DNA from 2 places in the Glycomyces sp. NPDC049804 genome. Region 1 is predicted to be linked to the other one. Evidence: riboswitches for the same ligand, from Rfam matches in the RefSeq annotation. Region 1 holds a riboswitch; the other holds the start of a gene.
What was found. A riboswitch is a leader RNA that binds a small molecule or an ion and turns the genes downstream of it on or off. The one in region 1 is predicted to bind cyclic di-AMP.
Positions count from the first base shown of each region.

Region 2: another riboswitch for cyclic di-AMP. It lies ahead of AB0K52_RS03845 (NlpC/P60 family protein); the one in region 1 lies ahead of AB0K52_RS21195 (NlpC/P60 family protein).

Region 1 is NZ_JBFAMQ010000016.1:1,130-11,259, reverse strand. It holds gene AB0K52_RS21215 (cell division protein DivIVA) at 1-1,239, shown strand, start outside; gene AB0K52_RS21210 (beta-N-acetylhexosaminidase) at 1,453-3,081, shown strand; gene AB0K52_RS21205 (arylamine N-acetyltransferase) at 3,158-4,009, shown strand; gene AB0K52_RS21200 (nuclear transport factor 2 family protein) at 4,035-4,409, shown strand; gene AB0K52_RS21195 (NlpC/P60 family protein) at 4,829-5,767, opposite strand; cyclic di-AMP (ydaO/yuaA leader) riboswitch at 5,777-5,947, opposite strand; gene AB0K52_RS21190 (metal-sensitive transcriptional regulator) at 6,152-6,511, shown strand; partial or broken gene AB0K52_RS21185 (cation transporter) at 6,536-6,754, shown strand; gene AB0K52_RS21180 (hypothetical protein) at 6,847-7,026, shown strand; gene AB0K52_RS21175 (hypothetical protein) at 7,044-7,478, shown strand; gene AB0K52_RS21170 (GNAT family N-acetyltransferase) at 7,542-8,099, shown strand; gene AB0K52_RS21165 (nucleotidyltransferase domain-containing protein) at 8,186-8,962, shown strand; gene AB0K52_RS21160 (DUF222 domain-containing protein) at 9,533-10,130, shown strand, end outside.
Region 2 is NZ_JBFAMQ010000002.1:283,487-302,968, forward strand. It holds gene AB0K52_RS03785 (ABC transporter permease) at 1-801, shown strand, start outside; gene AB0K52_RS03790 (AAA family ATPase) at 863-3,880, opposite strand; gene AB0K52_RS03795 (hypothetical protein) at 4,214-4,756, shown strand; gene dapC (succinyldiaminopimelate transaminase) at 4,850-5,965, opposite strand; gene fdxA (ferredoxin) at 5,970-6,290, opposite strand; gene AB0K52_RS03810 (GNAT family N-acetyltransferase) at 6,389-7,318, shown strand; gene AB0K52_RS03815 (hypothetical protein) at 7,315-7,788, opposite strand; gene AB0K52_RS03820 (hypothetical protein) at 7,785-8,237, opposite strand; gene AB0K52_RS03825 (SulP family inorganic anion transporter) at 8,333-10,060, shown strand; gene AB0K52_RS03830 (heparinase II/III family protein) at 10,004-11,548, opposite strand; gene AB0K52_RS03835 (MerR family transcriptional regulator) at 11,769-12,413, shown strand; gene AB0K52_RS03840 (fused MFS/spermidine synthase) at 12,461-13,288, shown strand; cyclic di-AMP (ydaO/yuaA leader) riboswitch at 13,649-13,811, shown strand; gene AB0K52_RS03845 (NlpC/P60 family protein) at 13,921-14,802, shown strand; gene AB0K52_RS03850 (sigma-70 family RNA polymerase sigma factor) at 14,893-15,843, opposite strand; gene orn (oligoribonuclease) at 16,472-17,083, shown strand; tRNA gene AB0K52_RS03860 (tRNA-His) at 17,175-17,250, shown strand; gene AB0K52_RS03865 (DUF1707 domain-containing protein) at 17,360-17,848, opposite strand; gene AB0K52_RS03870 (DUF1707 domain-containing protein) at 17,889-18,326, opposite strand; gene map (type I methionyl aminopeptidase) at 18,351-19,187, opposite strand; gene AB0K52_RS03880 (adenylate kinase) at 19,193-19,482, opposite strand, start outside.

The DNA.
Region 1 (10,130 bases):
GAGGCGTCGCGGGCATTGGAAGCCGCAGAGCAGCAGCTGCGCCGCGCCGAGGAGCGCATAGCCGCGCTCGAGCGGCGCGTCGCCGACCGCGCCACGCAGATCGCCGAGGCCGAGGCCCCGACCCTGGCCGGGCTCGGCGCCCGCGTCGAGAAGATCCTGCGCGCCGCCGAACAGGACGCGGGCGTCCAGAAAGCCGACGCCAAGCGCCAGGCCGCGTCAATGCTGAACGAGGCCCGCGCCGAGGCCGAGTCGATGCTGCGCACCGCCCACACCGAGGCCGCGGAGATCACCGCGACCACCGACCAGGACGTCACCGAGATCCGCGCCCGCGCACTGAACGAGACGACCGAGCTGCGCGAGAACGCCCGCCGCAGCCACGACCTGGCCGTCGCCGACGCGCACCGCGAGGCCCAGACCGCGCAAGCCCAGTCCCGCGCCGAGGCCGAGAAGACCCGCTCCCAGGCCGAGCGGGAGATCGCAGTCCAGCGCGCCACGGCCGAACGCGAGGTCACCGAACTCAAAGCGCACGCCGCCCGCGAATCGGACGAGCAGCGCAACGCCGCGCAGCGCCTCCTCGCCGAAGCCGCCGAGCACCGCAAGAAGAAGACCCAGGAACTCATCCTCGCCGAGGCCGACCGCCGCGAACGCGCCCAGAAGGAGGAGGCCGACCGGCACCAGCAGGCCATCGCGACCGCCCAGCGGATCGTCTCCGAAGCCGAGGACCGACTGGCGCTGGCCGAGGAGCGGGCCCGCAGTTCGGAGAACCGGTCGGTGGAGCGCCGCGAGGAGGCCGACCAGCAGGCGAAGGACGCCCTGCACCGGGCGGTCGAGCAGGCGAAGGTGGTCAAGGCCGACGCGGCGAAGGAGGCGGAGCGCTTGCGCCGCAACGCGGAGGAGCGCGCCGCCGAGCGCGTGCAGCCGCTCGCCGAAGAGGTTGAGGCCCTCTCGCGCCAGCGCGACAGCGCCGGCTCGAACCTGACGGACCTGCGCCGCCAGCTCGGCCTGGTCTCGGGCGAGGAGGAGCCGACCCTCGCCGGCTCGAGCGCCGGGGCTTCGAACGCGCTGTCCTCGAGCGGGCTGTCGAGCGGGTCGAGCTTCGACCTGCCGTCGGCGGGCACCGGGTACGAGTCCCCGGCGGCGCTGGGGGTCTTCGAGTCGGAGTCGGCGCCGCTGCCGATCAACAAGCAGCGGGACGGCTCGGACATCGACCGCACCCAGCAGCTCCCGGTGGTCCGCTAGGGCCGCGCCGCAACTGAAGACCGAACGCCGCGCGCCGCGGTCGGCCGGAAGGGGGCGAAAACGCTCTCCGCACTGGCCGACCGCGGCGCGGCCCTATATTATAAATAAACTGAACTAATTCGGTGGGGGCACGACACCGCCCCCGCCCACCCCTCGGGCCCGCACGCCACGCGAGCCCCACCAGCAACGCGACCACCACAGGAGCCCCCGCACATGCAGCGCCGCATCTCGCTGATCCCGCAGCCGCAGCAGCTCACCGCCGCAGACGGCGACCTCGACCTGAGCACCCTCAGCGCCATCGCCGCAGCACCCGAGCTGCACCCCCTGGCCTGGCTCCTCTCCGACCTCCTCAACCGCGGCACCGGCCTGCGCCTCCCCGTCGCCCAAACCACCGCAAAGGACCCTGCCCAAGACCGCGTCCTGCGCCTCGCCCTCGAAGGCGAACGCCCCGAAGACTTCACGACCGCCGCCGAGGCCTACCGCCTCGACATCACCGCAGACGGCGCCACCCTCACCGCCGCCCACCCCGCCGGCATCGCCCGCGGCATCGCCACCCTCCGCCAACTCCTCCCCGCCGACGCCCTCCGCGAGGCCCCCGCCGCCGACCCGGTCGTGCCGCACGTGCGCATCGCCGACGAACCGCGCCTGCGCTGGCGCGGCGTCATGCTCGACGTCGCCAGGCACTTCCAGCCCAAGGACTTCGTGCTCAAGATGATCGACCGGGCCTGGCTCCACCGGCTCAACGTCGTCCACCTGCACCTCACCGACGACCAGGGCTGGCGCTTCGAGGTCCCCACCCGCCCCCGACTCACCGAGATCGGCTCCTGGCGCGCCGCGACGAAGATCGGCCACGCCCGCAGCGGCGAGGGCTACGAGCCCACCCCGCACGGCGGCTTCTACTCCGTCTCCGACCTGCGCGAGATCGCCTCGTACGCGCGCGAGCGGCACATCATGATCGTCCCCGAGGTGAACCTCCCCGGCCACGCCCGCGCGGTGCTCGCCGCCTACCCCGAACTCGGTGCGGGCCGGCATGAACCGGTGTGCCCCACGTTCGGCGTCTTCGAAGAGGTCCTGGAGCCGACGCAGGCCGCGCTCGACTTCGCGCTCGAGGCGTACACCGCGATCGGCGAGGTCTTCGACGGCCCGTTCGTCCACATCGGCGGCGACGAGGTGCCGATGACCCAGTGGGAGTCGTCCCCGATCGCCCGCGAGCTCATGGAACGCGAGGGCCTCGAGGACGCGCGCGGCGTGCAGGCCTGGTTCACCCGCGCGTTCTGCGACCACCTCGCCAAGATGGGCAAGCGCGTCATCGGCTGGGACGAGATCCTCGACGGCGGCGCGCCCGCCGAAGCCGCCGTCCAGGTCTGGCGCACCCAGGCCTACGTCGAGAAGGCCCTCGAAGCCGGACACGAGGTCCTCGTCAGCCCCCAGACCCACGTCTACTTCGACCACTACGAGAGCGACGACCCGCGCGAGCCCCTGCGCATCCACGGCCTCACCCCGATCGAGAAGGTCGCGGCGTGGGACCCGGCCCCGGCCGGCGTCGACGAGTCGCGCATCCTCGGCGCGCAGTGCCAGCTGTGGTCGGAGTACCTGCCGAACCCGCGCGACGTCGAGTACGCCGCGTTCCCGCGCCTCGCCGTCTTCGCCGAGGTCGCCTGGACCGACGTCGACGTGCGCGCCGCCGACCCGGTCCTCGACCGCCTCCCCGCGCACCTGGAGCGCCTGCACGCCATGGGCATCGGCTACCGGCCGCTCGAAGGCCCCCACCCCTGGCAGCAGGGCGGCACCGGCCGCTACCGGCGCTTCGACTGGGACTTCACCGAACCCGAAGCGGCCTAGGCGTGACGCCCGGAACATGACGGATCTCCCATGCCCCGAGCGGAATAGGGGGCCGCGGCGAGGACGTTGCCGGGACATGTGGAACAGCGAAGCCCTCGACCTTGACGCCTATCTCGCCTTCCTGGACTACGAGGGCGACCGCACGCCCACACTGGAGACGCTGCGGGACCTGCAGCGAGCGCACGTCCTGAACGTCCGATGGGACACCTTGGACAGTTTCCTTTACCGCGAGGCGCGCCTCGACCTGCCCTCCTTGCAGGACAAGCTGCTCCGCCGCGGCCGCGGCGGCTACTGCTTCGAGCACGTCACCCTCTTCGCCGCGGTGCTCGAGAAGCTCGGATTCCGCTTCACCGCCGTCTCGGGCCGGGTCCAGCTCGGCGCGGACGCCGACCGGCCCCGCCCGGCGACGCACGCGATGCTCCTCGTCGACCTCGACGGCACGCGATGGCTGAGCGACGTCGGCTTCGGCGCCAGCCCCCTCGAACCCATCGAACTGGCCGACGGCGCCCGCAGCGATGCCGGGCCCTGGCCCTACCTGCTGCGCTGGCAGGTGATCACCCACGGTTCGCCCGGCTGGGCCGTGCTCCAGCCCGGCGACGGCCCGGACGGCTGGCAGGTGCGGCAGGTCTTCACCGAGAACCCGCAGTACCCGGTCGACTTCGCCGTCGGCAACCACTTCGTGGCCGCGAACGACCGCTCCCCGTTCGTCATCCGCCCCTACGTCCAACGGCTCCGCCCCGACCGCTACGACACGCTCGACGCGCTCACCTGGACGACCGAGCACCCCGGCCGCACCCCGAAGAAGCAGACCGTCCGACCCAGCGAGGTCCCCGACCTCCTCGACGACGTCTTCGGCATCCGCACCGCCCCCGACGAAGCCGAACTGCTCGTCCGCCGCCTGACCGACCTGGACCCGCAGCGGGACTGACGGCGACGCGGCTATGGTGGGACGCATGGCCGTCTTCGAGGAGTTGCTCGCGCTCGAACACACCGGCTGGCGCGCGCTGTGCGACGGCACCGGAGCAGGCCACTACGCCTCGACGATGTCCCCGGACGGGCGGATGGTGCTGGCGAACGGCATGTCCCTCGACCGCGGCGCGACGGTCGAGGCCCTGCGCGAGGCACCGCCTTGGGCCGGGTACGAGATCGTCGGCCCCGCCCTCATCCCGCTCGGCGACGACGCCGCCGCGCTCGTCTACACGGGACGCGCCTGGAGGGACGGCGAACCGGCGTTCAACGCCCTGATGTCCTCCGTCTACACGCGCGCCCGAGGGACATGGCGCCTCAGCCTCTACCAGCAGACCCCAGCCGCTGAGACGGCGCTGTAGGCCGTTCCCGGCGCCGCCGGACCGCCGGCGGGCACCTCGACCCGCGACGACCAGTGCCCGGGCGACGACGCCTCGGTCCGGGCCGCATCCCGGCGACCGGCGCGAGCTGCGATCCGGCCCGCCCGGCACGGCGGCTCCACGACCCGCCGGCACCGCGCTCGCGAGCGCGGTCGTCCTCGGCCGGAAGCGGCGTTCCCGCACACGGCCGAACCGAGTCGCCCTGGCGCGAAACGAAACCCGTGCGGGCCGCCGAAGCGGCCCGCACGGGTTTCTTTACTATGGGTCTCAGTCCCCGACGGCGGTGCCGGCGCATTGCGGGTCAGCAGCAGGGTCAGCAATCGGGACGGCCGGCGCCGCCGCCGGGGAGTCCGCGCCCCGGGCCGCCCTCGCGGGCCGCCCGGGCGAGTTCCGGTTCCGGTCTACGGTCGCCCGTAGCCGACGATGCTGCCGCCGTAGTCGATGTCCACGATCTTCACGACGGTCGTCGAGTTCGGGGCGTGGATGATCTCGCCGCCGCCGATGTACATGCCGACGTGCGCGAGGTCGTTGTAGAAGACGAGGTCGCCTTCCTGGAGCTCGTCGCGGGAGATCCGCGCCGTCTCGTCCCACTGCATGGCGGCGTTGTGCGACAGGCTCCTGCCCGCCGCGGCCCACGCCTGCTGGGTCAGACCCGAGCAGTCCCACTCGTCCGGGCCGGCCTCGCCGTACACGTACGGCTCGCCGAGCTGCTCGAAGGCGAACGCCACGGCCGCGTTCGAGCCCTCGTAGTCGTACACGGGGCCGGGGTTCTCCTCCTCGTACGCGTCCTCGTAGTCGCTCTCGAGGTCGTCGATCTCGGCCTCGATCTCCTCCTGCTGCTTCTCGATGTCGCCCAGGATCTCGTCGGCGTCCGCCTGGAGCGCCTCGAGTTCCTCATGGCGGGTCTGCAGCTCCTCGACCTGCGCGATGCTCGCCTGGAGCGACTTCTGCTCGGCCGAGGAGAGGCTGTCGAGGTACATGAGGCGGTCGGCGAAGTCGCCGGGGTCGCCGTCGAGGACCGAGTTGACCATCGCGAAGTCGCCGCCGGCGTACGCCGTGGCGGCGTACTCGGCCAGGGCCTCGTTCGCCGCGGCCGCTTCGGCTTCGAGCGCGGGCAGCTGGGCCTCGATCTCGGCGATGAGCTCCTTGGCGTCGTCGAGTTCCTCGCGCTTGGCGTTGTAGTCCTCGATGACCTTCTCGAGGTCCTCGTGGCGCTGGTCGATCTCGGCCTGGATCTCCTCGCTCGTCTGCGCGTTCGCAGAGGAGGTGGTGAACAGTGCGGCGCTCGCGGGGAGCAGTGCTGCGGCTGCGACGGCGGCAGCGATACGCCGGGTACGCACCAAGGGATGCGCTCCTTCCTTTGGCCGCCTACCGGGTTAGCTGTCGGGTTCGGGCGGAAGGAAGGGTCGCCCTACACGCCCGGAGACGCGATTCACCCCGTCGGCCCTGCCAAGGACGCCGACTGCTGGTTCCCCGGTTCAGTGAGGCTGGGGGCCTCGCCGACTCGGCGGTGCCGCGCGGCGGGTGCGGGGTGCCCCCGAGTTTCCGACGCGACGCGTTCACGTTAGAGCCCGTTGTGGCCCTTGACAAGGGGCGGGGGAGAATTTCTCGCACAATGGCACGGAATACTACGGGCCGCTGCACCGGGCTGACAAGCAGTTGCCGAGATACCCCTTAGGGGTATACACTGGCGGCAGGAGGACCGAGCACACGAAAGGTGTGACATGAGCGAGCAGACCGACCGCACCGGAGTCGCCGGCGACACGCCCCCGGCACCGGAAGCGCACGGCCACGACGACCACTACTGGTACCACGGCGACAAGGCCGCGCTCACGCGCCGCCTCAAGCGCATTGAAGGCCAGATCCGCGGCATCCAGCGGATGGTAGACGACGACCAGTACTGCATCGACATCCTGACCCAGATCTCGGCGTCCACCAAGGGACTCCAGGCCGTCGCGCTCAACCTCCTCGAAGGCCACCTGGCCCACTGCGTCGCCGAAGCGCAGACCTCGGGTGACCCGACCGCCGCCGAAGCCAAGGTGAAAGAAGCCTCGGACGCGGTGGCCCGACTGCTCAGAACCTGAACACCACCAACGCTCCCCGAAGGAGAAGCCATGGAGACCGTGTACGAAGTCAAGGGCATGACCTGCGGCCACTGCGTCGGCAGCGTCACCCAGGAGATCACCGCCCTCCCCGGCGTCCAGAACGTCGCCGTCGTCCTCGAGACCGGCAAGGTGACCGTCACCAGCGAGACCCCGCTCACCGAGGACGCGGTCCGCGAGGCCGTCGACGAGGCCGGCTACGAACTCGTCGGCGCGTCCGAATAGTCCGGACTGTCTGCGGCCCTGCGCACCCGTTCACCGGCTGTTCAGGGCCGCAGCGTTGCGCCCCTCGCGAACCCCTGCGATACAGTCGAGGCATGGCAGTATCCGACGACGAACGCTCCGTAGAGCTCGACGAGGACTTCTCGGTGCTCCCGGACCAGACCTCCGACGACACCGACCGCGGCTGGGGCGAGGCCCCCGTCCGGCGCCCCCGGAAGTCCGAATTCTCGGCCCGCGACCTCGACCTCCTCGCGGAACGCCCCCCGCACTGGTAGCACCCCGGACCGTTCCCGTGACCCCCGAATCCGAGCCTTTCACCCCCGGCGAGCGCATCACCCTGGCCGCCGAGGCCGTCCTGCTGCGCGCCGAACTCGTCGACCACCGCGACGAGCGCCAGGCCGACTTCGACCGCCTGGCCCAGATGTGGCAGCCCACCATGGACGACGTCGACAGCGCCAACGAACTCCAGGCCATGGCCATCAACACGTACACGACCGCGCGCATCGAGAACGCCGAAGACCTCGCCATCCTCAACCGCGCCGTCGCCCTCGTCGACCAGTCGGTGGCCCTCATCGAACGCCCGACCCGCAGCCTCACGCCCCACCTCGCCCCGACCCTCGGCCAGCTCCAGGCCGCGCTCTTCGACCTCGAACGCTACGAAGAACTCCTGCCTCCCCTGGACGCCTTGGGATTCCTCCTCGCCGAAGTGGCCGCAGCCGACGAGTGATCCCACCGGGCACTTCCCGTGTCCACCCGCGTTCGCGCATCCGGCCGGACGGACAATGGCGACATGACGCCGACCTCCCCGCTGCCGCCCTGGCCGTCCACCCCGCCCGCGCACGGCGGTGTCACGCTCCGCCGAGCGCGCGAAGACGACCTCGCCATGGTCCGGGACCTCGCCACCGACGACTACGTGCCGACCATCGGTACCCTCCCTGCGCACGCCGACGACGCCGAAGCCCTCGCCTGGATCGACCGCCAGCACCAGCGCTACGTCGAAGGCACCGGCTTCTCTTTCGTGATCGCCGAAGCCGAGACCGACGCCGCGGTCGGCCAATGCGGGCTCTGGCTCAGTGAACTCGAGTCGGGCCGCGCGACGGCAGGCTACTCGATCGCGCCCGCCGCCCGCGGCCGCGGCTTCGCGGGAGACGCCCTCACCGCGCTCACCGCCTTCGGCTGGACCGTACCAGGCCTCTTCCGGATCGCCCTCTACATCGAACCCTGGAACACCGGCTCCATCCGCACCGCCGAACGCGCCGGCTACGCCCGCGAGGGGCTGCTGCGAAGCCACCAGGAGATCGCCGGGGTCCGCAGGGACATGCTCCTCTATGCGGCCGTCCGCACCTAAGGCTGTTCCGGAAGTCGGCGGGTGGTGATGGCCGTTCTGGTCGGGGACCATCGCAGTGTCGGGATCAGGACCAGAAAATCGATGGGGTGCTGCGGTACCTGCCCGGCTACGATCCGTTGATGGTCATGACGAGCCGCGGTCCGGAGGTTCCTCGTCTCGCCGAAATGCGATCCCTTTGGCTCAGTGCTGCAACTGCCGCGCTTGAAGAGGATCAAGCCGTGGCAGGTGTCGCCTTGGTCGGCTCGCTCGGCGATGGCCGCGCCGACGACTGGAGCGATGTCGACCTGCTCATCGCGGTGCAGGACGCTGCGCTCGACGACTTCGCCTCGCCCGCTCACCTTCCCTGCGGAACCGGCCAGTTGACGTTCGCCATCGACGCGCGCCACAATGGGCCCCGAGGCACGAGAGCCGTCAGCGGCCAATACGTCTTCAACGGCCTTCCCCTCTGGGTCGACTGGCATGTCCATCCAGTCTCGCTGGCGAGCTGGCCTTCCAATGGCACGGTCCTGTTCGATCGGGCCGGGATTCCTGCCACTCCTGCGGGATTCTCCGAGTACCTCAATCGTGGTGAGCATGAGACGGCCACCACCAACAGCACCGAAGAGGGTCAGGCCATGCGGCTGGCACTCGTTCCGGTCGCGGGCAAGCACCTTGCTCGCCGCTCACTGGAGGCTCCTCGGATGATTGAGTTCCTCGGCGGTCCCTATGAGCCCGCGGCCACTTGGCAGACGCAGCTGGTGACACTGCATCGGCTGCTCGATGGGTTTGCGACGCTCGGGCGCCCTGACGGCCTCACGGCAGGGCGCGCCTATCTCGACCTTCTCGAGCAGATTCTCAGCAACCGGCTGCAGGACGGCGTGTGAGATCGTCGGCGTTCGACGGCTTGCTCTGATGTATTCGGGGTGCATGTGATCATGCAACGGTGGCGGGTGTTGGCTTACGGCTCCGTCCGGGTATGGGTCACTGCGGGCAGCGACAAAGGGGTCCCTGCACCGGATGCTGTGCCTGCGGCTGCCCGGCTGACTTCGGTGAAGGTTCAATCGGGCAGCGGTAGAAGGGTCTGAGCGGCCTTGGCCGGTAGTGCGGCTGCCAGCCCTGACGGGGCTGCGGTTCAGGCGGGCAGCGACAACGAGGCGGCACTAGATTGGGGCGCTATTCCGGCTGCCAGCTCCGGTTCGGACGCGGTTCAGGCGGGCAGCGACAAAAGGGTCTGAGGGAGGCGCGGGTGTGCAGTGCGGCCGCCAGGCAGCGCTCGTGCCCCGCGATTCACCTTGGGCCGCAGCGGTTCCGGCGCGCCTCGTGAATGTCCCTCATGGATTATTCACCCCATTGAGTGATGACACCACCACCCCATGCCTGTCATCATTGAGGTACGAACACGCAAGCGAAAACAAGCAGACCATTCGAGAACAGCGGAAGGAGGCGAGCGGTCGATGAGCTCTTGCACCAGCACCCCCGGTTCCGAACGCGCAGCCGCCATCCGCTCCGCTCTCGATGACGCCGCCTCTTTGATCAACGCCCAGCACGCCCAGGTCCTCGCCGCCGTGATCGAGATGAAGGAGCAGGGGCTCCACCGCTCGGCGTTCGGGTTCTCCGCCTTGCGGGATCTGTTGGTCTCCCAGTTCGACTTCCACAACCGCACCGCCGCCGACATCGCGGCCATCGCCCGCCTGTCGGGGAAGTTCCGCCTCCTGGCCCAGGCGGCGGTGTCCGGAGCGGCGAGGATCGACCAGGTCGCCTACGCTATCCGCCAGCTCGAGCAGACCCCGGCCATGCGCCTGTTCGCCCGCACCCCCTTCCAGACCCCGGCCCCCTCCCCCTTCGACCCTGAGACCCTGTGTGCGACGCCTGAGGCCATGGTCGCCCAGTACTGCGCACACGCCACCTTCACCGAGCTGCGCCGTCACCTCGATGAACTCTGGACCTCGATCGCCGAAGCGACCGAGCTGTTCGATGCACTGGGCGAGCAGTCCATGCAGCGCCTGGAACTCACCCCGCAGGCCAACGGCATGTGGGCCTTGGAAGGCCAAC
Region 2 (19,482 bases), on a different contig from region 1:
AGGGACCACCTGCGACGCCTGCTGGCGACGGGCGAGCGCCCGGCGGCGCCGAGCGCGTTCGCTTCGGCGCGGGCGTTCGCCTGGCGCTCGATGCTGAAGATCAAGCACGTGCCCGAGCAGCTGTTCGACATCCTGCTGTTCCCGATCATGATGCTGCTGATGTTCACGTACCTGTTCGGCGGCGCGATCGCCGGCGGTACCGGTGACTACCTGCAGTTCCTGCTGCCGGGGATCATGGTGATGAGCATCGTGATGACGACGATGTACACGGGCATGAGCGTCAACATCGACATCAACAAGGGCGTGTCGGACCGGTTCCGGACGCTGCCGATCTGGCGGGCCGCGCCGATGGTCGGGTACCTGCTGGCCGACGTGTTCCGTTACGCCGCAGCGGGTGCGGTCATGTTCGGCACGGGCATGGTGATGGGCTACCGGCCTGAGGGCGGCGCGGCGGGCGTGCTGCTGGGCGTGGGGCTGCTGCTGGTCTTCTGCTTCGCGTTCTCGTGGCTGTGGACCTGGCTGGGCCTGATCACGCGGTCGGAGAAGACCGTCATGTCGATCTCGATGTCGATCATGTTCCCGCTGACGTTCCTGTCGAACATCATGGTGGACCCGTCGACGATGCCGGGCTGGCTGCAGCCGGTCGTCAAGAACACGCCGATCAGCCAGCTGGTCGACGGCGTGCGCGGCCTCTTCGACGGCAATGTGGACTCCGCTTCGGTGGCCACGACGCTGATCTGGTCGGCCGGTTTCATCGCGGTCTTCGGGTTCCTGACGATCAGGGCCTACAACCGCAAGTAGTGCTTCATTGAAAAACACCCGGCAGCGGCCGGGCGGGTCGGACCCGCCCGGCCGCTGCCGTTCACAGCTCCCATCGGGGCGGTTCGGTTTCGGGGCGGTAGACGCACGCGGAGCCGGTGGCGACGGCGGCGTGCAGGTGGGCGGCGAGGGCCGGGTGGACGGCTTCGATCTTCTTGAGGGTGTTGCGGATGCGGTTGGTGACGCTCTTGCGGGCGCGTTCGGCGTTGTCGCCGAGGCGGCGGGAGCGGCCGCCGAGTCCCGTTGCGGCCTTGAGCTGTTCGATGAGGGCCTGGCGCTCGGCGTCGAGGCGGGCGGCGCGGGCGTCGTCGCCGAGGGCGGCGGCGGTGTCGATCTGCTCGTCGAGGCGTTCGAGGTGGTCGCGGTAGCGGGCGCGGGCCTCGGCGTCGAGGAGGTCGTCTCCGCCGAGTCTGGCGTCGGCCGCGACCGCTTCGCCGCCTTCGCGGTCGTTCAGAGGCACGGCGAGGAGTTCGACGGCGGGGACTTCGGCGCCTGGCCGCCGCAGGAGCCGGTGCAGGTCGGCGAGGCCTTTGGTGTGCGGGAGGTGGACGCCGCGGCCTTCGTAGCGGAGGGTCCAGGTGGCGCCTTCGCGGCGGAAGACCGCGCCGGGAGCGGTCGCGGCGCGGCGCTCCGGTGCGGGGGCGGCCGTGCCGCCGAGCGCGGCGGCGGCGGTGCGGGCGGCCTCGGCCCAGGGCGGGGCGTCGAGCCGCTCGGCCTGCTCGATCGCGGCGGCGAAGTGCGCCGCGGCGCGGTCGCGGTCGCCGGAGGCGGCGGCGAGCACCCCGAGCCAGTGGCTGATGGGGCCGTGGATGCTGGTGCCCCACAAGGCGACGAGCCATTCGCCTTCGTGGGGTTCGAGGCGTCGGCGCAGTGCCGCGATCGCTTCGGCGTCGCCTTCGGCGGCGGCGAGTTCGACTTCGAACCGCAGGCGCAGGGAGACCCAGGGGTCGTGGGGTTCGGTCTCGTCGTCGAAACGGGACTTGGCCCGGTGGGCCTCGTCGAGGTCGCCGCGGCGCACGGCGCTCAGGGCGGTGAGCAGGTCGAACTGCCACTGCCCGAAGGCGGTCCACGCCGAGTCCCGGGTCGGTTCGGGCGCTTCGCCGCGCGCGAACGCCAGTTCCCAGCGGAGGTGGCGCATCATGTGGTCGTTCATGGGGTCGTCGCCGGCGACGGCGTAGGCCTTGTCGATGTGCTCGGCGGCCGAATCCCAGCGGCCCTGCACGATGTCGACGACGGCGTGGTCGATCTGGGCGCCGCTGTGCCAGCGATCGGAGTCGCTGCTCTCGGCGAGGGCGCAGAAGAGGTCGACCTGGGAGCGGAAGGCCGGGTCGCCCTGTTCGAGCATCGCGACCCAGCGCAGCGAGGCGGCGAACAGGCGCATGTCGACGTCGCCGGTGCGGCGGGTGATCTCGTCGAGCTCCTCGACGATGACCTGGCGGGCGGCGGCGGTGCCGGGGCCCCAGTCGACCGAGTGCGTGGCCCATAGCCCGAAGGCGACCTCTTCGTCGTCGCCGATCTTCCTGGCGGCCATGAGGAACTCGTAGTTCAGCTGCCGGGTCAGCCCGTCGTGGTCGAGGCCGGGGTCGGGCCGCTTGCCGGTGAGCGCTTCGTAGGCGTCGGCCTTGAGCCGGCACAGGGCGTCGGGGCGTTCGTTCGGGGGCAGTTCGATGGCGGTGCGGGCGAGCAGCATCGGGTCGCCGGAGTCGCGGGCCTCGTACACGGCCTGGTCGTAGTGCTTCCAGGACTCCTCTTCGCGCTGCAGCCATTTGACGGTGGCGGCCAGCTCGAGGCGGAGCAGGACGCGGCGCCGCACCATCTCGGGGGTGCAGCGCTCGAGGGCGCGCCGGAAGTACTTCTCGGCGCCCGGGGCGCTGAGGCAGCCGCGCGATTCGGTGGCGGCCCGCTCCAGGAACTCGACGGCGATCGCGGGGTCGAGGTCGTCGCCGGCGAGCCAGGCGTGGTGGGCGATCTCGGTGGTGAGCATGAGCTTCTGCAGTGATTCGTCGGCGACGAGGGCGCGCACGACGCAGCCGTGGTGGTGGGCGGCCTCTTCGCCCGACATGGTGTTGTAGAGGGTCTCGCGCACGAGGTCGTGGACGAACACGTACCGGTCGGTCTCGCGGCGCACAAGCCGGGTCTGGCAGGCGGCGTCGAGCGCGGATTCGATGCGGTGCAGGTCGAGTCCGGAGGCCTGGGCCATGACGCCGGCGTGGAACTCGCGGCCGCCGACGGAGGCTAGGGTGAGCATCCGGACGAGCGGTTCGGGGAGGTGCTCGATGCGGCGCTGGAGCGCGTCGCGCATCCCGGCGGTGGTGGCGTCGACGCGCTGCCCGGAGGCCCACAGCTGCGCGGTCTGCTCGACGAAGAACGGGTTGCCGCCGGTGCGGCGGGTGATCTCGGCGACCGTGGCCGCGTCGGGCGCGTCGCCGACGGTGGTGCGGCAGAGCGCGGCGACGCCGTCCTCGTCGAGGCCTTCGAGGCTGATCATGGTGGCCTTGGCGACGAGCGGGAGCATGCGGGCGCGCAGGCGGTGGCCGGGGTCGATCTCGGAGTCGCGGTAGGTGCCGACGAAGAGGATCCGCTCGAACCAGGTGTGCTGCGAGGCGAACTTCAGCAGTTCGAGGCTGCCGGGGTCGGCGAAGTGGAGGTCGTCGAGGACGACCAGGAGCGGGCCGCGCTGGGAGGCGGCGATGAGGAGCTGGGTGACGGCGTCGTAGAGCTCGAACGGGGCGGGCGCGGAGCCCTCGCCCTTGCCGAGCAGGGCCTCGACGGGCGGCGCGGGGTGGAGGGACTGCCAGGCCTCGTCGCCGAGCTGGGCGCGCAGGGAGCGCAGGACCTGGACCCACAGCCAGTGGTCGGGGACCGCCTCGGACTCCCAGGAGGTCGCGAAGGCGACGGTGAGCTCGCCGCGGAAGCGGGCGGCGACGTCGGTGACGAGGGTGGACTTGCCGATGCCGGCCTCGCCGGTGACGAGGGCGAGTCCACCGTGGCTCGCCACGGTGCGTTCGACGGCCGAGCGGAGTGCCGCCGCCGGATGGTCGCGGCCGATCAGGAAGGTCACCCGACCAGTGTGGCCGAAGGGTCCGACATGCGCCACGGGGTTCGGGTCCCAGGGCCCGGGGCGAGGCGCTTCAGTGGATTGTCGACTATCGGACGATGGACCTCATGTTTCGGTGTTGCGCCAGGTCAGTCCCGCCGGTCGGGTTACATGTACGACAAAAGTGCGGATTGTTTTGCCTGAAGCCGTGCGTTAACTACGGACAGTCCTTAAAGTGCTACGGAAAGTCACTTCGGTGCGACAGGCGGTCGAACCGTCCCTACCGGCGGTTCGCACGGGCCGCGCCCGGACCGGGAGCACCGACGATCAACGGGGGCAATCCTCATGGCACAGTCCATGTTCGAAAAAGCACGAACCGACGACGAACAGACCACCAAAGCAACCAAGAAGACCTGGCGGGCCGCCGTGATCGGGGCCGCCATCCCGTTCGCGATCTTCGCCGCCGCACCCGGGGTGGGCGCCGCCGGCGCCGAGCCGGTCGAGGCCGCGCCGGTACAGACCGTCGAGACCGAGCAGCTGCCGCCGCTCCCGGTCGATCCGCCGGTCGACGTGCCCGACCCGACCGCCCTGCTCGACCTGCAGGCGTGCCTCACCGAGCTTCAGGGGCTCGTCGCGCAGCTGCCGCCGCCGCCGGTCGAGCCGCCCGTCGAGCCGCCTGTGGCGCCGCCGGTCGAGTCCGAGCAGCTGCCGGGCCTGCCCGTGCCCGCCCCGGGCGACCCGGGCACCGACCCCGGTCTCCCCGCGGTGCCCGACGTCGGGGCGCTGACCGAGGTCTGCAAGCAGGTCGTCGAGGTCGTCAAGAGCCTGCTGCCGGCGGTGCCGCCGGTCGAGCCGCCCGTCGACCCCGGCCTGCCGGTCGAACCGCCGGCGGCTCCTTAAGGACTGCTGCCCGACGGCACAGCGAGAAGGCCCGCGGCTGCCAGCCGCGGGCCTTTCGTCGTGTCCGTAACCTGCGGCGCCGCGCGCCCGGCCTCACTTCAACCGCTGCGCGGCGTCGGCGATCGCCTCGTCCGTCGCGGTGAGCGAGAAGCGCACGTGCCGGTTCCCCTTGGCGCCGTAGAACTCCCCCGCCGCCGCGAGGATGCCGCGCTCGGCGAGCCACCGCACGGTGTCCCAGCAGTCCTCGCCGCGCGTGGCCCACAGGTAGAGCCCGGCGGTCGAGTGGTCGATGCGGAACCCGGCCGCCTCGACGGCGCCGCGCAGCACGCCCCGGCGCTCCTCGTAGCGGGCGCGCTGCTCGATCGCGTGCGACTCGTCGTGCAGGGCCGCGATCGTCGCCTGCTGGACGGCCCACGGGACCATGAAGCCCGAGTGGCGGCGGATCTCCAGCAGGTCCGCGATGAGCTCAGGGTCCCCCGCGAGGAACGCCGAGCGGTACCCCGCCAGGTTCGACCGCTTCGACAGCGAGTGCGCGGCGAGGAGACCGGTGAGGTCGCCGTCGTTCACGCGCGGGTCGAGGATCGAGACGGGCGGGCGGTCGTCGTCCCAGCCGAGGGTCAGGTAGCACTCGTCGCTGGCGAGCACCACGCCGCTGTCCCTGGCCCAGCGGACCAGGCCGCGCAGGTGCTCGACCGAGGCGACCTCGCCGGTCGGGTTCGTCGGGTAGTTGATCCACGCCAGGCGCAGGCGCGAGCCCGCCGCGTCGCGCGGGTCGGCCACCGGCACCGCGTCGGCCTTCGCCAGGATCGCGCCGATCTCATACGTGGGGTAGGCGATCTCCGGGTAGGAGACGGCATCCCCCGGGCCGACGCCCAGCTGCAGCGGCAGGTTCGCGACGAGCTCCTTGGAGCCGACGGTCGGCAGGACCGCGACGTCCTCGGCCACACCGGTGTGCCGGTGGAGCCAGGACCGCATCGCCTCGCCGAGCGCCGGCGGGCCGGCCACCGTGGGGTAGCCGGGCCGCGCGGACGCGTCGATGAGCGCCTGCCGGATCGGCTCGGGCACCTCGTCCACGGGCGCGCCGACGGTCAGGTCGACGAGTCCGCCGGGGTGGGCCGCCGCGCGCTCCTGGTACGGGGCCATGCGGTCCCACGGGAAGCGCGGCAGCCGCCGGGCCGGAGAGGCGCTGTGGAGGCGGCGCAGCGCCATCGCGCTACTCCGACTTCGGGGGCAGCGCGGCCACGAACGGGTCGTCCTTCTCGATCTTGCCGACCTTGGAGGCCCCGCCGGGGCTGCCGAGCTCGTCGAAGAAGTCGACGTTGGCCTTGGTGTACGGGGCCCACTCGTCCGGGACGTCGTCCTCGTAGAAGATCGCCTCGACCGGGCAGACCGGCTCACATGCACCGCAGTCGACGCACTCGTCGGGGTGGATGTAGAGCATCCGGTTGCCTTCGTAGATGCAGTCGACAGGGCACTCTTCGATGCAGGCCTTGTCGAGGATGTCCACGCACGGCTCGGCGATTACGTAAGTCACGAGTCGTCCTTCCTACCGCGCGCAGCCGGGCGGGCTGCGCTGTGATTGAGACTAAAGCTTATTGCGGAATGTTGACCCGAAGGCTTGGGGTGGGCCAGATGCTGGGACCGGAACATGTCGGCCGTCGCGCGGCGGTGCGGATCAGGCTGCGATCTCCCGAACCGGGGCGCCGGTTCACGGACGTCATCGGCGAGCTTATCGAGATCGGCCCGGACTTCTGGCGCGTGCTGCCCGACAATGTGGCGCAGTCTGGGGCCGCCGTCACCATCGCGACGGACACGATCGTCGCGGCCCGGGCGATACCGCCCAAACCGACCCCGTTCTCCGAGATCATCGCGACCGAACGGCTCCTCGCCGCGACCTGGCCCGCGCCCGAGACCGCCGAAGTCGGCGGCTGGCTGCTGCGGTACGCCGAGGGGTTCTCGCGCCGCGCGAACTCCGTCCTGGCGCTCACCGCCCCCGAGGGCGGGACGGACGCGGCGATGACGGCCGTCGAGACCTGGTACGGGGCACGCGGCGCGCGCCCGCTCGTGGCCCTCGCCGGGCCGGTCACGAAGCGCCTGGACGAGGAGCTGGCGACGCGGGGCTGGGAGGCCGAGGCCGAGACCGTCGTGATGACGAAGCCGCTCCGCGAGAGCACCTATGACGGCGAGGCCGCGATCGCGGACGCGCCGAGCGAAGCGCTGCTCGAACAGCTCGGCAACGGCACCCCCGAGATCGCCGCGGCGGTCTTCGGCTCCGGCGAGGGCCGCGGGTACGCCGAGATCCGGCGCGGCGGGGAGCTCGCCGCCCGGGGCCGGGGCGCGATCGCGGGCGACCTCGTGGCGATCACCTCGATCGGGACGCTGCCCGCGTTCCGCCGGCAGGGCCTGGGCACCGAGGTCCTGCACGCGCTGGAGGCCTGGGGGTACGCGAACGGAGCGCGGCGGGCCGCGCTCCAGGTCGAGTCCGACAACGGGCCCGCCATCGCGATGTACGGGCGCCTCGGGTACGCCGAGCGGTACCGGTACTGGTACCGGGGGCGTTAGGCGGCCTTCGGGTTCGCCTTGCGCTCGAAGGCGATCCGGGTGGCCTTGAGTTCGCGGCCGTACACGTCGACGCCGAGGGCCATCACGATGAGGAAGCCGACCCAGCCCGAGAGGGCCAGCAGCGCGAAGTAGATGAGGGTCTGCGAGAAGACCCCGTCGATCGTCGGGTAGTCGACGCGGGCGATGAGGGGGTTCACCAGCACGGCGAAGAGGGTGGTGACCACGAAGATCGACAGCAGCTCGCCGGTGATCTCCTGGCGGCGGCGGCGCACGCCCCACCAGATCCCGGCCGCGATCGCGACGGCCGCCATCGCGCCGAACGTGTAGACGCCCACGAGGTCGCCGATCGCGGTGCCCTCGCCCCACTTGGTGGAGGCGAACCGGCCGGCGAGGTTGGCGGCGATGATGCCCAGGGCGAAGCCGTAGATCGAGGGCCAGTGCGGCATCAGGAGGCGGCTGAGGAGGGTCACGGTCGGGACTCCTTCGTAGCGGTAGGGGTGGCCTGCGCCGGCGGCCGGGGGCCGACGGCGGACGGGGCCTTGGCGTTCGGCCTGGGACGAAAATACTGCCACAGCGCGAGGGCGATCCCGGCGGTCCCCGCCAGGAGCAGCATGTAGCCGTTGAAGCCGCTGCCGATCACCAGCGAGCCGGCCTCGGTGGGCATGGACGCGAGCAGGACCACGGCGAACCACGCGAGCGAGGTGAGGATGACCGACCAGCGCCCGCCGGTCCAGTACACGGCCAGCGCCGCGAGCCGCCAGTTCGCGACGAACGCGATCGCGCCGGCGATCGGGACCGCGATCCCGGCGATGTAGTACGGCACGAGGAAGGATTCGAGGACGGCCGCGAGCAGCGCCGCGGCGGTGACGACCACCGCCCCGCCGACGCGGATCGCCGTTTCCAGACCCTTCGCACGCACGGTGGCGATCCTACGGCAGGAAGCGGACCCGGCGGCGACTCGCCCGGGGTCCGCTGAAAGTCATTGCGGATCAACCATTCCGGGACAATCGCCTCATGACCACGATACGAGAGACAACTGCCACGAAACGCCGACGCTTCCGACAGCTGTTTCCCGAACGGTCCGACTACCTGCACCTCACCCGCCACTGGCACACCGACCTCCTCGCCGGTCTCACGGTCGCGGTCGTCGCGCTGCCGCTGGCCCTCGGCTTCGGGATCGCCTCCGGGCTCGGCGCGTTCGCCGGGCTCATCACCTCGATCATCGCCGGGGCGCTCGCCGCGATCCTCGGCGGCTCGAATCTCCAGGTCACGGGGCCGACCGGCACGATGGCGGTGGTCCTCGTGCCGCTCGCGGCCACGCACAGCCACGCGGGCGTGATGCTCGTGGGCATCATGGCCGGGCTCATGCTCGTCGTCCTCGCGCTCACGGGAGCGGGCCGGTACGCGCGCTTCGTGCCGGTGCCGGTGGTCGAGGGCTTCACGGCCGGGGTCGCGATCGTCATCGCGGTCCAGCAGTTGCCGCCCGCCCTCGGCCTGCCCGCGCAGAACGCGCACATCATCAGCGGCGCATGGGATTCGCTGAGCGATTTCGCGGCCACCCCGAACTGGGCGCCGCCCGCGGTCGCGTTCGGCGTGGCCGGAGCGATCCTCCTCGGCTCGCGCCTGCACTCGCAGATCCCGACGCCGCTGCTCGCGGTCGTCGTCGCCACGGTGGTCACCTGGTGGGCGCGCGCGGATGTGGCCGTCATCGGCGCGCTGCCGCGCACGATCCCCGCCCCCGAGGCCGACTTCCTCGACTTCGCGGAGATGCCCGAGCTGGTCGCGGCGGCCGTGGCGATCTGCGCCCTGTGCGCGCTCGAGTCGCTGCTGTCGGCGACGGTGGCGGACAACATGACCGTCGACCAGCACCACAACCCCGACCGGGAGCTGTTCGGGCAGGGCGTGGCGAACCTGGTGACCCCGTTCTTCGGCGGCATGCCGTCCTCGGGCGCGCTGGCGCGCACCGCGGTGAACGTGCGGTCCGGGGCGGCCGGGCGGCTGGCGTCGCTCACGCACGCGATCGTGCTGGCGCTCATGATGCTCGCGCTCGCGCCGCTGGTGGCGCACGTGCCGCTCGCGGCCCTCGCGGGGGTGCTGATCGCGACCTCGATCCGGATGATCGAGGTCGGTTCGATGCTGGCGCTGGCGCGGTCGACGCGCGCCGACGCGGCGGTCATGTGGCTGACGCTCGCGGCCACGGTGGTGCTCAACCTGGTGTGGGCGGTGGCGGTGGGCATCGCGCTCGCCGGGCTGCTGGCGCTGGGGCGGATCTCGCGGTCGGTCTCGGTCGAGGAGGAGCCGATCGAACCGGCCGACCACCACGACGAGGAGGCGGCGCTGCTCCACGAGCACATCGTGGCGTACCGGCTGGAAGGGCCGCTGTTCTTCGCGGCCGCGCACCGGTTCCTGCTCCAGCTCTTGGACGTCGCCGACGTGCGGGTGGTGGTGCTCCGCATGAGCCGGGTGTCCACTATGGACGCGTCGGGGGCGACGGTGCTCGCGGACGCGATCAAGCGCCTCGAGCACCGCGGCATCGCCGTCTACCTCTCCGGCCTCGAGCCGGTGCACGCCAAACCGCTTGCGGCCCTGGGCGTCCTGGAGCCGCTGTGGCAGCAGGGCCGCCTGTTCGAGCACACCAGCGAGGCCATCGCGGCCGCCCGCCAGCGCCTGAAGGCGGACGGCCTCCTAGAGCAGCTCGAAGCGGAGGCCGCTGCCGGGGAAGTCGAAGCGGAGCGCCCATAGCCGCTCGGGCCGGCCGAGGTGCGTGGTCGTCTCGACGTCCTCGATGCGCACGCTGCCCGGGTCGACGCCGTGGAGGACGAGGGTGCCGCGCTCGCCGGTCCAGGTGGCGCGGTCGCCTTCGGTCTCGGGCCGGATGCGGCTGACGAAGGACTCGGTGAGCTCGGGCCCGGCGTCGAAGAGCTCGATGCCGTCCTCGGTCCAGGTGAACTTGCGCAGGAGCGCGCCGTCGCCGTACGCGTCGATGTAGGCGTCGACGCCGTCGTCGGTGTAGACGAGTTCAGCGCGGGAGTCCTCGCCGACCTGCTGGGCGGCGCCTTCGACGGTGGGCACGGAGTGCCAGGCCGCGGAGGGGTGGACCTGCTCGTACCGCTCGTCGCCGAAGTAGGCGGCGGTGTACTCGCCGGCGCCGGGGTCGCACAGCAGCTGCTCGCCGTCGGCGGCGATGATGAACGACCCGAGGTCGAGGTGGTTGTGCGGCTCTTCGTTGTAGCCGCCCTTGACCGCGAGCGACCACATGCGGCGGCCGATCTGGCGGCGTTCGACGTACCAGCCGACGTCGGCCAGGAGGGTGCGGCCGGGGGCGATCTCGCCGCCGAGTTCGCGTCCCCATTCGAGGGTGCGGGTGAGGTGTGCCCAGCGGGCGCAGTAGTCGTCGGCGAAGGTCGGCGCGTGCTCGATCGCGGGGAGGGGGACGCCGAGCCGGTCGTGGAGGCGGGCGAGGAGGCCGGGCGGGAGGGCCGGGTCGTGGTGGGCGTCGCCGAAGGTCGCGAAGGAGCGCGGGTAGAGCTGGACGTGGGCGGGGAATGAGGCGATGGCCTCGGTCCCGGCGAGGAGGTCTTCGCCGGTGGCGTCCCGCCACGCCTCGGCGAAGTAGGTGAAGTAGCCGAAGCCGTAGACCCAGTAGTCGATGCCTTCGACGCAGCCGCCGTCCGGCCCGAAGGAGAACAGGTAGGCCTGGAGGGCGGGCAGGACGCGGCCGCGGACGACGTCGGTGTCGTAGCCGAGCGCGAGCGCGGCCATCCCTGCGGCGCCGGCGCACACCGCGGTCCAGTTGGAGAACCGCTCCTCCCACCAGAAGGGCTCCTCGGACTCGAAGAAGGGGTCCAGGACGCGGCGGCGGATCTCGGCCTCGACGCGCTCGCGGTCCTTGACGTCGTCGCGCAGGCGCAGGATCTCGGCGAGGGCCTGCGCGGTCTCGCAGGCGAAGAGGTCGACGCAGGTCGCGGGGTCGCCGTCGTCCCAATGGGCCGGGAGCGCCCAGGAGCGCTCGTCGCAGATGTCGGCGACGAGGCCGGAGAGGACGGGGCCGTCGCCGACGAGGGCGAGCGCGGCGAGGTGGCGGCGGCGCGCGAAGTACTGGTTCTCGAAGGGCAGGCGGCGGCCGGTCTCGGCGTAGTCGTCGGCGAGTCCCGGGTCGAAGGCGGGCACGGGAAGCGCGGCGATCTCGCGCAGCTCTTCGAGGAGTGCCGTACGGAGAGGGTCAGTCATGGCGCAGCCATTCCGGTTCGGGGAAGCGAGCGTAGTAGCGAGCGGTCGAGGGCAGCGGGCGCGGAGCGCCCTCGTTGCCGGGCGGCGGTGGGCGACGGGTGGCCGCGTAAGGGTGCGGGTCGTTCAAACCGTCGCCTTTCCAGGTGGGTGGGTACAAGGCGGGGGTTCCTGCCGGGCTCAACGGTAACGCGGGCGCGCTTTCCGTCATAGACTCCCTCGTATGCGCATCGGGGAGCTGTCGGAGCGGACGGGCGTTCCGGCCGCCACCATCAAGTACTACCTGCGGGAGCACTTGCTGCAGGCCGGGGAGCACGGGGAGGGCAACACCGTCGAGTACGGTCCGGCCCACGTGCACCGCCTGACGCTGATCCGCGCCCTCTCGGAGACCGCCGGGCTCTCGGTCGCGCAGATCGGCGAGGTGCTCACTGTGCTTGGGCGCCATCCGGAGTCGGCGTTCCAGGCGCTCGGCGCGACCCTCGCCGCGACCCACCGGGACCCGAAGTTCTCCCTCGCCAGCGAGGGCACCACCGAAGCCGCCGAGCGCACCGTCGACCAGTTGCTGAACGAGTACGGCTGGGCCGAGGTGGCGCCCCCGAACTATCGCGACGCGCTGGTCACGGCCCTGACCGCGTTCTACCGCTTGGGGAATCCGGACCCGCAAGAGGTCCTGGGCCACTACGCGGACGCGGCGGCGGCGCTGGCGTCGGCGGACATGGAGGCGATCGCGGAGGCGACCCGGATCGAGGGCGTCAACGTGGAGCAGGCGGTCACCGCGACCGTGCTGGGCGAGACGATCTTCGCGGCGCTGCGGCGCATCGCGCATGTGGCGGCCTCGGCCAGGACGCAGGCGCAGCAGGGGCCTTAGGGCCTGCTCAAGGCCTCCTGCGCGGGGCCTTCGGGCACAATGGGTGCGTGACTCCGCCCGAGGCCGAACGGCCCGCCCTGCGCATCGACCGCGATCCGGACCGGCCGAACCTGCTGCACCTCGTCGCCGACGAGGTCGTGCAGGCGACCGTCGACCTCGACGATCCGTCCTATCTGGATGCCGAGTACATGCAGCGGATCGCCTACCTCGTCGACGCCATGGCCGAGCCGAAGCAGCCGCTGCGGGTGCTGCACCTGGGCGCGGGCGGCCTGGCGATGGCCCGGTACGTGGCGGCGACCCGGCCCGGCTCGTACCAGCAGGCGGTCGAGACGAACCAGGAGCTCGTGGCGCTCGTGCGCGCCGAGGCGCCGCTGCCGCGGGGCGTGAAGGTGAAGATCCGGCACACGGACGCGCGCGAGGCGGTCGAGTCCGCGCCGGACGCGAGCTACGAGCTGATCGTGACCGACGTGTACGCGGGCGCGCGCGTCCCCGCGCACGTCACGAGCACCGAGTTCCTGCACGGGGCGCACCGCGTGCTGCGCCCGGGCGGGCATTACGCGGTGAACCTGTGCGACGGCGGCCAGATGCGCTTCCTGAAGCCGGCGCTCGCGGCGATGGGCGTGGTGTGGCCGCACGTGGCGGTCATGGCCGAGCCCGCGGTCCTGCGCGGCCGCCGCTTCGGCAACGTCGTCGCAGTCGCGGCCGACGTCGAACTCCCCGTCGCCGCCCTCCGCCGCCGCTGCGCCGGCGCGGCCTTCCCCTGCCGTGTCCTCGAGGGCACCGAGCTCAAGGAGTACATCGCCGGCGCTCCCCCGGCCACCGACGCCACCGCGATCCCGTCCCCACCGCCCCCGCGCTCCCTCCGCAGCTTCTGACGAGCCGCCGGGCGGCTCCCGCCCGGACCGCGGTGTCGCACCCCGCAGGCACCATCGAAGCCGGGAGTGGAGGCGAACCCGAGGATTTCTCGCCCGCGCGCCCTCCCCTTCTCGCCGTCGACTCACGGCCAACCTCACCTCGACCGTTCGGGCAATAAATCCGCTGGATAGTTGCCCTCCCTCCCCGCGCGTCCTCACTGTCCGTTACTAGACTGTGGAGCGACTCACAGCGGGCTTGGCGATTCGGGTCACCATGCGTTAGCGTCGGCGCCTGTTCCGGTCGGGTCCTCAGGGCTCCCCCAGAGACCCACCCGCCCGGACCGCCGAGCCGCGCTCGCATGACGCCCGTTCCTCCCGGTCCGGGGCGAAACACCGATGCGCGGGCCGGGGACCCAGCCGCGTCCGCGCCCCCCAGTCGCGTGGACGCACGGGGTGAATCCCGCTGCAGCGCAGCCGCAGCGGGTAGGGCACCTTCCCTGCCCGAACCCGACAGCTAACCCGGTAGGCGGCTGAGGAAGAAAGGCCACCTCGTGGCTCACGCCTGCTCTGAAACTGCACAACGTTCACGAATCAGCGCCATCCTTCGCCGCGTCGCGATCTACACGGGGGTCACCTGCGCCACCGTCGGACTCGTGACCGCCTTCTCCGGCACGCAAGCCGACGCGGCCGACATCGACTACACCGCCGCCTCCGCCTCCGAGATCGAAGAGCACCTCGCCGATCTCGAATCGCAGCGCGACACCGCCGCCGCCGACCTCAAGGGCCTCCAGGCCCGGCTCGACGCGGCCAAAGCCGTCATCGACGCGGCCGCCGCGGCGTACGGCACCTCGAATGCGCAGCTCAGTGTCGTCACCGCCGCGGTCGAATCCGCCGAAGACGACCTCGACGCCAAGGTCTCCACCCTGGTGGCCTACGCGCAGGAGCAGTCCGACAAGTACGAGGAGGCGCAGACCGCCTCCGAGACCGCCGACGGGCTCACCGCCGACATCACCGCGATCGAGCAGCGGATCGCCGACCTCGACGGGCAGATCGACGAGGCCGAGAAGGCCCACGACGAAGCCGAGGCCGCCGAAGCCGCCGCCGCGGCCGCCGTTGAGGCCGAGTCCGCGGCGTCGAGCGAGTCGCCGTCCTCCGGCTCGGACTCCGGTTCGACCCCGAGCTACAGCGCCGACGCCGCGACCGCCGCGGTCGAGTTCGCCCGCGACCAGCTCGGCGAGTCCTACGTCTACGGCGCCGCCGGCCCCGACACCTGGGATTGCTCCGGCCTCGTCCAGGGCGCCTACGCGGTCTCCGGGATCTCGCTGACGCACTACACGAACGCGATCTGGGACGAGACCAGCGCCATCGACCGGTCCGACCTGAAGCCGGGCGACCTGGTGTTCTACAACGGTCTGGGCCACATGGCGATCTACATCGGCGACGGCCAGGTCATCCACGCCCCCAAGCCGGGCGACGTCGTCAAGGTCTCCGACCTCGACATGGGCATGTCCATCGACGGCTACCGCCGCGTCTGACCGGAACCGCATACGGAGGAAGGGCCGGGGCTCTCGCCCCGGCCCTTCCTCCGTATCACTGGTGTCTGCGCGCCCTCAACGCCTGCGCAGTCAAGCCGCCTCGGCCATGACCTGGTCGTTGGCCAGCTCCTTGAGGCGGGCCAGCGCCTGGATCTCGAGCTGGCGGATGCGCTCGCGCGACAGGTGGAACCGGTGCGCGACCTCCGTGAGCGAGTGCTCGCGGCCGTCCTCGAGCCCGTAGCGGGCCTTGACGATCCCCGCCGAGCGCTCGTCGAGGTGGTTGAGCATCATCTCGATGCGCTGGCGCTCCATGCCGGCGAGGACGACGTCCTCGGGGCTGGGCTCGTCGGAGTCGGCGACGAGGTCGCCGAGGTTGGTGTCGCCGTCGTCGCCGATCGGCGTGTCCAGCGAGACGGTGTCCTGGCTCCAGCGGATGAGCTCGTTGACCCGCTCGACCGTGACGCCGAGAGCCTTGGCGACCTGGTCGGGTTCGGGGTCGCCGCCGAGCTCGCGGGTGAGCTGGCGGGTGACGTTGCGCATCCGGTTGACGTCCTCGACCAGGTGCACCGGCAGGCGCACGGTGCGCTCCTGCTGGGCGATCGCCCGGCTGATGGCCTGGCGGATCCACCACGTGGCGTAGGTCGAGAACTTGAAGCCGCGCTGGTAGTCGAATTTCTCGACGGCGCGGACCAGGCCCGTGTTGCCCTCCTGGATCAGGTCGAGCATCGGCATCCCGGAACGGACGTAGCGGCGGGCGATCGAGACGACCAGCCGCAGGTTCGCCTTGATGAACTGCTCTTTCGCCTTGGCGCCGTCTTCGACCAGGCGCTTCAGGTCCTTCTCGGTGGCGTCGCCGAAGGTCTCCCCCTCGCCGAGCAGGTGCTTCGCGAACAGGCCGGCCTCGACCGCCTTCGCCAAGTCGACCTCGGCGGCGGCGTCAAGCAGCGGCGTCTTCGAGATCTCATGCAGGTAGACACCCACAAGGTCTCGTTCCTCAGCGACCTCTTCGGTGGTGAGGGTGGGTGTTGTCGTTTGCTCCACGCTCAAGGTCTCCTCCAGCTTCCTCGTCCCCCGACACCGCGTGAGCGGTGTACCAGTTACAACGACCGCTTCGTTGCGTGGAATTCCGTGCCCCGGTGTTCGATGCGCCACGGTTACGGAATCGATGCGGTTCGGTGGCCGCCGGGTTTTTCACGCCCAGTGGCTCCGCACCGTTTCGAGTACCCGTTTTCATCGGCTAAGCTCGGTTCACGGCTCCTGTCCCTGAGACGGAGCCGCGTCGGCTCCATGACGCCTCTGAGACGGAGATCACCTCACCTCTGCTGAGGTCTGATGACCCGAGTCCTGGTCACGGTATCGTCTCCGGCTTGCTTCATCGCAAACCTTCAATCTCTAGGGGTACACGCGCCTTACCTTGAAAAAGTTGAGAGATCATCTTATTGCGGCCCTAATCACTGCGATACGGGCCGCAAAGGCGGCGACGCTCTGATACCCGCACCATAGCGGACGGTAGCGGTGACAAGCAACACCTTTCCCAGGCGTTGTTGTCCGATTCCGAACACCCCTCGTTCTGATTCAAGTGTCCGCCCTCCGGGCCTCCCGCGGGGGCGCTTCCGACGGCGTGACACGTAGATCACCTCGCGTGCTACTTGCGCGTAGAGTTGGCCCGGTGACTGAAGAACGCCTAGTGTGGGTCGACTGCGAAATGACCGGCCTCGACCCCGAGATTGAAGCCCTCATCGAGATCGCCGTACTCGTCACGGAACCCGACCTCACCCCCCTGGACGAAGGCATCGACATCGTCATCGCCTGCGACGGCCCGGTGCTGGACAACATGGGGGCGTTCGTCGCCGACATGCACGCCAAGTCCGGGCTCACGGATGAAGTGCGGGCCTCGCGGATCTCCCTGCAGGAGGCAGAGGACACGGTCCTGGAGTACATCAAGCAGCACGTGCCCGAGGCGCGCACCGCCCCGCTGTGCGGCAACTCCATCGCCACCGACCGCACCTTCATCACCAAGTACATGCCGCGCCTGGACGACCACCTGCACTACCGCATGATCGACGTGTCCTCCATCAAGGAACTCGCCCGCCGCTGGTACCCGCGCGTCTACTACAACCAGCCGGCCAAGGGCCTCGCGCACCGCGCCCTCGCCGACATCAAGGAGAGCGTGCAGGAGCTCGAGTACTACCGCCGCACCCTCTTCGTGCCCCTGCCCGGGCCGAGCAGCGACGAGGCGAAGGCCGCGGCCGCGAGCATCGCCGGAACGCCCCAGGACTGAGACGGCCGACACCGAACCCCGTTGACAGGAACACGGGAAGCTTGGCTATGATTGTCGCCGGTCCCCGGGTTTCCCGGCGGAACCGGTCTTGGTGGTCGTAGCTCAGCTGGTAGAGCACCTGGTTGTGGTCCAGGAGGTCGCGGGTTCAAGCCCCGTCGGTCACCCCAAGCAAGAAGGCTCTGCGAGCAGGCGTCCAGCCGTTCGCAGAGCCTTTTTTCGTGCCTCGGGGTCGGCGCGAACATGCCGGTGCCGCGGCACCGGCCGTCGCACCGTCTATCACTGGTTCCGATTGCGGCGCAACCGCTCGCGGCGCTTGCGCTCCTCCCCCGGGCGGATGATGGTCCGCTCGGCGATCGTGAGCACCGTGGCCACCACCCCCAGCGGGATCGCCACCCACACCGGCCAGAAGTACTGGTGGCTGCCCGACAGGAAGTACACGAACGCCCACACGCCGGTGACGATGCCGATCGGGATCGAGACGCCCGCCCACAGCCACTTGATCCACTCGGGGGTCCCCTGCTTGTCGGGCGCGAACGCGTCGGCCTGGGCCTGCAATACGCGCTGGTAGGCCGGCAGGTCCGCCAGGACGACCTCGGTCTCGCCGACGGTCTTCGCCGCCATGAGGGTGTCGACGCGCTTCTCGTACTCGTCGAGGTCGATGTAGCCCTGGTCCACGGCGGAGCGCAGGATCTCGGTCAGGGAGGCCCGCTCGGCGTTGCCGATCCGCATCTCGCGGTCGCCGCCGAAGCGTTCGAGGGAGGACATCCGTTGGGCTCCTAAGGGATGGGGTGAGGAGGGGCTACTGTCAGCGGCCGCGGGTGACCAGCTGCACGAACGTGGCGATCGAGAGGCCCATGATCGGCCAGATGGGCCAGAAGTCCCCGAACTCGCCCGACGAGACCGAGGTGGCGAGCCAGATCAGGGTGGTGATGCCGCCGACGAGGACCAGGGCGCGCAGTGCGGGCACCTCGTGGAACCAGTTGCGGCCGTGCGCGTGCCGCTCGGTCTCGACCTCGGCGGCGGGCTCAGACGGGACCACCTCGCCGGTCTTCGGGCGGCCGCCGGGGAGGTCCTCGAAAATGAGGTCGAGCTCGGCGTTGGTCTTGGCCTCATAGGCGGTCTTGGCGCGGTCATCGAATTCGGCGAGGTCGATACGGCCCTCGTCGAGGGCGGCCTGCAGCTGCGCGATCGCCTTGTCGCGGTCGGCGTTGGAGATGCGCAGCTTGCCTTGGTCTTCGGTCACGAAGCCAATTATGGCACCGGGGTCCTATTCCGCGCGAGCCGCGCTCGCGGCCGCATCGCCCAGCTGTTCGACGCCGCCGTCAGGGGCCGTGAGGACCCAGACGCCGTCCTCGCACAGGGCGATGGTGTGCTCGACGTGCGCGGCGATCGAGCCGTCGTCCGTGACGATCGTCCAGCCGTCGGCCAGCTCGGCGGTGTCCTCCGAGCCGAGCGTGAGCATCGGCTCGATCGCCAGGGCCATGCCCGGGCGCAGCTTCGGGCCCTCGCTGGGGCGGCCGTAGTTGAGGATGTGCGGGTCCTGGTGCATCTCGGTGCCGATGCCGTGCCCGCCGAACCCCGTGACGATGCCGTATTCGCCCGATTGCTCCACGGAGCGCTCGATGGCGTGGGAGATCCCGCCGAGGCGCTTGGCGGTGCCCGCGGCCTTGATCCCGGCCCACATGGCGGCCTCGCAGGCCTCGCGCAGGGCCGTCAGCTCGGGGGCGACCTGGCCGATCTCGATGGTGATGGCCGCGTCCCCGTGCCAGCCGTCGACGATCGCGCCGACGTCGACCGAGAGGAGGTCGCCCTCCTTGAGGACCGCGTCCTCGGAGGGGATCGCGTGGACGACCTGCTCGTTCACCGACGAGCAGATCGAGCCCGGGTAGGGGCCGTTGCCGATGTCGTAGCCCTTGAAGGAGGGCACCGCGCCGCAGTCGCGGATGACGTGCTCGGCGATGCGGTCGAGTTCCGCCGTCGTCACGCCCGGGCCGGCCGATTCGCGCATGGCCTGGTGGACCTCGGCCACGACGAGCCCGGCCTTGCGCATCTTGCGGATCTGCTCGGGCGTCTTGTACTGGATGTGCTGGCGACGGCGGAACACGGCGGCTATTCCGCGGCGCCGATGGCGTTCAGGGCGCGCTCGGTGATCTCCGAGACCTCGCCGATGGCGTCGATGCGCACGAGCTTGCCCTGCGCCTCGTAGTAGCCCACGAGCGGCGCGGTCTGCTCGGCGTAGACCTTGAGGCGGTTCTTGATCGTCTCGGGCTGGTCGTCGGTTCGCTGGTAGAGGTCGTCGGAGTCGGGGTCCGCGGGCGGGTCGAACTCCAGGTGGTAGACCTTGCCGGTCGACTTCGAGACGCGGCGGCCCGACAGGCGGCGCACGACCTCGTCGTCAC